2 regions of the Exiguobacterium sp. s168 genome follow, and region 2 is predicted to be linked to the other one. Evidence: predicted binding sites of a transcription regulator. Region 2 holds the regulator's gene; the other holds the start of a gene.
What was found. The regulator Rex, encoded in region 2, represses fermentation and respiration genes when NADH is low (regulators of the CRP and FNR family bind a similar motif). The targets are predictions, from matches to a motif close to TTGTGAAATATTTCACAA.

Region 1: cydD (thiol reductant ABC exporter subunit CydD) is a predicted target of Rex. The motif match lies at 1,777-1,794, and genes of this name have one in related genera.

The regions. Positions count from the first base shown of each region.
Region 1 covers NZ_JACSNE010000012.1:55,499-58,631, forward strand. The annotation lists gene cydC (thiol reductant ABC exporter subunit CydC) at 1-14, opposite strand, end outside; gene cydD (thiol reductant ABC exporter subunit CydD) at 11-1,741, opposite strand; gene KNQ15_RS08930 (RrF2 family transcriptional regulator) at 1,950-2,432, shown strand; gene KNQ15_RS08935 (nuclear transport factor 2 family protein) at 2,449-2,823, shown strand; gene KNQ15_RS08940 (hypothetical protein) at 2,887-3,054, opposite strand.
Region 2 covers NZ_JACSNE010000007.1:118,256-121,388, forward strand. The annotation lists tRNA gene KNQ15_RS06685 (tRNA-Ala) at 82-157, opposite strand; gene tatC (twin-arginine translocase subunit TatC) at 262-1,041, opposite strand; gene KNQ15_RS06695 (twin-arginine translocase TatA/TatE family subunit) at 1,049-1,246, opposite strand; gene KNQ15_RS06700 (redox-sensing transcriptional repressor Rex) at 1,246-1,905, opposite strand; gene KNQ15_RS06705 (ATP-binding cassette domain-containing protein) at 2,073-3,133, shown strand, end outside.

The DNA of each region.
Region 1 (3,133 bases), on a different contig from region 2:
AGTAATTCCTTCATCGTGTTTCCTCCCCTCTCTGGACGCTCCGCATCCGGGCATATTCCGAATCACGTCCAAGCAGTTCATCATGGGTGCCGCGATCGACGATTCGTCCGCCGTCGAGGAAGACGATTTGATCTGAGCGCTCGATTGTATGCAGGCGGTGCGCGACAGTGATGACCGTCGCTGCTTGTCCAAGCTGTTCGATCGCTTGTTGGAGCAGTCGCTCTGTTTTGACGTCGAGTCCGGTCGTCGGTTCATCAAAGACGATGACGTTCGGTCGCTTCAAGAATGCGCGTGCCAACGCAACGCGCTGTTTCTCGCCACCCGATAGACCACGTCCGCCTTCTCCGATGACCGTATTAATTCCTTCAGGTAACGTCGCAATCAACTCCTCGAGCCCTGCCGCCTGCGCCGCTTCGAAAATCTCTTCCGGTGTCGCTTGACGGAGTTCACCGATCGCGATATTTTCTGCCAGCGTTCCGGCATACAGATACGGATGTTGCGAGATGTAGCTCAACTGACGGAACCAACTTGCTTCCGCCACCTGACTGCGCTCAATCCCGTCGAGCAGAATCCGTCCTTCTTTTGGATCCGCGAGTCCAGCAATCAACTGTAAGACAGTCGACTTACCGGCACCACTGCGACCGATCAACGCCACTTTTTGATATGGTTCAATCGCGAGTGTCACGTCTTGTAAGGCAAAACGTCCTTCTTGATACGTAAAATCAACTTCATCCAAGACGATTCGTGATGGACGGTTCATCGAAAGTTCTGATTGACCGAAGGCAACGGGACGATCGTCTGCCGTCAGTTCGGCTGCGATCTGTTTCGCTGCCGCGACACTACCGCGTCCGGTATGGAAGGCAGCCCCCATCTCTTTTAAGGCAAGATAGTACTCTGGTGCTAACACGAGCATCAGGAACGCTGGAATGAAGGTGATGCTTTGGAACAGAATCAAGCGCAGACTGACCTCAAGTGCGATCATTCCCATGCTGAGCATCGAGATGAACTCAAGCATCAGCGACGACAAGAAAGCGAGCTTCAAGACCGTTAACGTCGCATCCCGGAAATCAAGACTGCTTTTTTCGATGACGTCACGTTGTCGTTTCGCGCGACCAAATAACTTCAAGGTCGTCAATCCCTGCAACGTATCAAGAAACATTCCTGAGAACGCCGTCATCTTCTCGAGTTGAGCATCGGCCCGCTTTTGCGTCATGATGCCGATGATGATGTAAAACAACGGAATGAACGGTGCCGTGATCATCATGACGAGACCGGTGATCCAGTCATAGCTGAATGCCGCGATCAAGACCATCAAGGGAACGATTGTCGTCTGGACGACTTTCGGCAAGTATTGACTGTAATAGCTGTCCATCTCGTCTACGGCATCGAGCAAGACACTGACCTTCTGTCCCGCTTGCCCTTGTAGCATCATCTCGACCGAGCGACCTGTGTATTTCGCAACGAGCGCTTCCCGGAGTGCCTGCTTCATGTGTGCCGATAACGTCGTACCGAGACGACCGTTCCAATACGTCACGGCGACCCGGAGCAACAGCATACCGAGAACGGTGAGTAGTAACGGAATGACGGCTTCAAACGGTTGTTCTTTTAAGAAAATGCGATCGACCGTCAACACGATGCCATATGACTGACCGACGACCGCAACCCCCATTAAGAAAGCCGCAATTATGAATTGAATGAGAATACTACGTGGAATCTGGACGATTCCTTTTAATGGATTCATATACAAACGTCCTTTCACAAAGTGTGAACGACTTTTAGTGAATATTTTCACATATCGTATATTTAGTATACCGAATCCGGAACAGGGATGCCATGCAGATGCTGTCGAAAAGGTGTGACGGTTTTGTGAGAGCATATCATTCGACAATTTTTCATCATCGAACCATTATGGATATATATTATCCACGTTTAACGAAAGGAGTCTTTCTATGCAAATGAAAACAGGAGTCGAGCAATCCGTTTATGCAATGTTGCTCTTAACCTTCCTGCCAGAGCGCGCCGTTTTGTCCGGTGAGTTCATTAGTCAACAACTTGGTGCTTCACCGACCTATTTCCAAAAGCTCTTACGAAAACTCGTTCAGGCGGATCTGTTGTATTCCGTACCAGGTGTCAAAGGGGGCTTTCGCTTACGACGTTCCGCAGAAGAAATTCAAATCTTCGATGTCTATCAAGCCATTGAGGGCAAACAGACGTTGTACGCGTCAAGCGGTGTCTTTGAAGATTTGATGGGGATTCAGGAACAGGAGATCGGTCTGCTCTCGAATCTGATGACAGAGGCAGAAGATGCGTGGCAATCGACACTGAAACGTGAATCCATCAGCTCGATTCGTCAAGCCATAGATGCCTCCTGTCCACCAGAACATTTAGAACGGCTTCATATGTTAATCAAAGATCGGATGATGGCACTTTAATGAACAGAAAGAGGTTATTACTATGGTATTGAATCGCTATTTTGACTTATTCGACGCGTCACGCACGGATGCACAAGCTTTCGAGGATCTCGTATCCTTGTTTACGTCAGACATCACGTTCGTTTTAAACGGACAACCACAACACGGCATTGAAGCCTGGAAACAATTTGTCCGTTACGTATTTACAGTGAATCAGGATATTAAGCACATGTATACAGGATGGGAAGAGACAACACCTGGAACATATGAAACACGATGGGCAGTTTGCGGGAAACGGGCAGACGGTAGTGTCTTCACACAAGACGGAAAAGATATCGCACGTCTCGACGAAAACGGACGGATTGCGTATCTTGAAAATGTTCCGGATGATCCAACGATGTTCCGTTCATAAGGTAAGTTCATATCAGCAAAAAACTGTGTCCCGCTTTTAAGCAGAACACAGTTTTTTTGATTTCTAACGTTTGATCACGAGTCGCTTCAGCAAGTAGCCTGTGATGACGATTAATGACGCAATTGCAATATAGACCATGTAGAGCAATAAATCTGGTGCAAATCGTGACACGATATACGTCAATACAACGACAGCCGTATAGAGCAATAAAAACAAACTAATCTGTTTCAACTTCGACACTCCTCTTTGAATTTCTCATCTTTATCTACGGAAATAGCTGGAAGATGTTTCAGAAAGAGTATCGTTGATC
Region 2 (3,133 bases):
TGACATTTTATATTTTTAAGGAATTTAACTGGGAGTAAAATAAAAACTCCTCGACGCCTCGAGGAGTTAGATATTTGGTATTGGTGGAGACTATCGGGATCGAACCGACGACCTTTTGGCTGCCAGCCAAACGCTCTCCCAGCTGAGCTAAGCCCCCATGAATTATCTTTAGTATACGCATCACTAACTGCTTTATCAATATAAAAAGAACGCTTTCACAAAAAAGAATTCCTTCCAAAATCGTCGGAAGGAATTCACGATTCATTTATTCAATTCACGCATCAAATCCGCCTGTCGTTCAAGCTCTGCCTGTTGCTCGAGGATCAAGACCTTTTTGTACGTCCGCGCAGAAATCAAGATACTGATCTCATAGAGAACGAACAATGGTACCGAGATCATCAAGTGTGACGTCACGTCCGGCGGTGCGATCAATGCCGCAACGACGAACAGCGCAAAGTACGCATATTTCCGATTCTTTCGCATGAAATATGGCGTCACGAGACCAAGACGTGTCAGGAACATCGTCACGACCGGCAATTGGAACAGAAGACCGAACGGCATCGTCAACCGGATTAAGAAACTGAAGTAGTTCTCGACTCCGATGACTTGTTCGATTCCGAGCTCTTTCCCGAGATCCGTTGAGACTTCAAGCAAGAAGGGAAGCAACCAGAAATACGAGAAGGCTACGCCAGCCAAAAACAGAAAGAAGATGACCGGAATATACGTCAATGTCGCTTTTTGCTCCTTGTCATAAAGTCCTGGTCGGACAAATGCCCAGAGTTGATACATCCAGAACGGTGACGCTAAAATCAGCGCAATGATGAACGCAAGATTCAAATACAACATTAAAGGATCGGCGACGTTGAAGGCATTCAAACCGATACCGAGCTCTTTTAAGTCCGCTTGCAAGAAGCGAACGAGCGGTCGGACGAGCGGAAATGCGACAGCGAACAGGACGACGACGATGATAAGCGACCAGACGATCCGCTTACGCAGTTCGTCAAGGTGCGACGTCATGCTTTGCTCTTGATCAACCGTCATGATTCAATCACTTCTCTTTCGGTTCGTCCTTTTTATCGTCGTCCATGATGCCGTTCGTGGCATTCTTGAACTCTTTCAATGTCTGACCCGCAGCGCGTCCGAATTCTGGTAACTTCTTCGGTCCGAAGATGATCAATGCGACGACCGCGATTAATCCGATGCTCGCTGGTCCGATACCTAGTGTGAGCGGGATAAGGTTTTCCATTATGATTTCACTCCTTCAGCTGATTGCGAATAATGCTTCATGAAATAAACTAACGACTGCAACTCGATCGATAAATCGATGTGATGGACCCGGACGCTCGCTGGCACGTTCAACCGTGCTGGCGTAAAGTTCAGGATGCCTGTCACACCATACTCGACTAACTCATCCGCTACTGACTGTGCGAACTGCGATGGAACCGTCAAGATGGCAACATCGACCTGATTCGCTTCGATTTGTTCTTTCATGTCCGAAACATGATAGATTGGAACGTCATGCGTCGTTGTTCCGACCTTCTCTTCGTCCGCATCAAACGCAACGACTATCCGAGTACTATTATTCTTTAAAAAGTTATAATTTGCAAACGCTGTTCCGAGATGACCGACCCCGATTAAGGCAACATTCGTCACCTCATCTTGATTCAATGTTTTGCGGAAAAACGTTAAGAGATGTTGAACGTTATATCCATACCCCTTCTTCCCTAATGCCCCAAAGTAGGAAAAATCGCGACGAATCGTTGCTGAATCAACCTTCACCGCCTCGCTTAACTCAGCAGAAGAGACGCGGAGCTTGCCTGAATTGTATAAACTTTGGATGAAGCGATAATATAGCGGCAACCGTTTTGCTGTCGCTTGTGGAATTTTTGTGTCTGGTCCATTCATCCTGCAGTTCCCCCTTCGGCCACATCCATCGTGGCACCCAAATCTTTGCAAAAAGCTTTCTACTCTCCTTGATTGTAAACCACTTCACATAGAGTCACAAATAATATATTCCGCAGGACCTCGCGCTTTTGTTCGTGATAAACTAAAGGGTGGAAGGATGGATGGAAATGATACTCTTACAAGTCAATCAACTCTCGAAATCATTCGGCGTCGAGCCGATTTTAGAAAATATCAAACTGGAAGTACAAGAGCGGGATCGGATTGCGCTCGTCGGACGAAACGGTGCCGGTAAATCGACCTTGCTCAAAATCATCGCTGGTGAACTCAGTCATGACTCGGGCGACATCATGAAAGGCAAGGATGTCAAAATCGGTTATCTTGCACAAGACAGTGGTCTCGAATCGAATGAGACGATCTGGAACGAGATGCTGACCGTCTTCGAACATCTCCAGGAACAAGAACGAACACTGCGCCGGATGGAAATCGAAATGGGCATGGAGCATATCTTGAACGACCCGGTCGCTTACGATCGTCTCTTGAAGACGTACGACCAAGCACAACACGACTTCTCAGAAGCCGGTGGTTATCAGTTCGAAGCGAATATCCGCTCCGTTTTGCACGGCATGCGCTTTTATCCGGATGATTACTCGCGCCGGATTCAGACATTATCCGGTGGTCAACGGACACGACTCGCCTTAGCGAAGATGCTTCTGCAAGCACCAGAGCTCCTCATTCTTGATGAGCCGACCAACCACCTTGATATCGATACACTCGCTTGGCTCGAAAGTTACCTCGGCGGTTATCGTGGCGCCGTCCTGATCGTCTCACACGACCGGTACTTCCTCGACCAAGTCGTCAATGTCGTCTATGAGCTGTCGCGCAATGTCTGTCGTAAGTTCACCGGGAACTACACGAAGTACTTGGAACAAAAAGCGGCCTTGTACGATCAAGAAATGAAACAGTTCGAACAGCAACAAGAAGAAATCGCGAAGATGCAGGACTTCATTCAACGCAACATCGCCCGGGCGACGACGACAAAACGTGCCCAAAGTGTCCGGAAACGGCTCGAGAAGGTCGACCGACTCGACCGACCAGATGGGGATGAACGTAGCACGGTCCTGTCCTTCCCAATTGAAAAACAGAGCGGGAACGATGTTCTTCAAGTCAATCAACTGGCGATTGGTTACGAAGAAGCTGTCTCAAAAGACATCACGTTCCGCTTGCAACG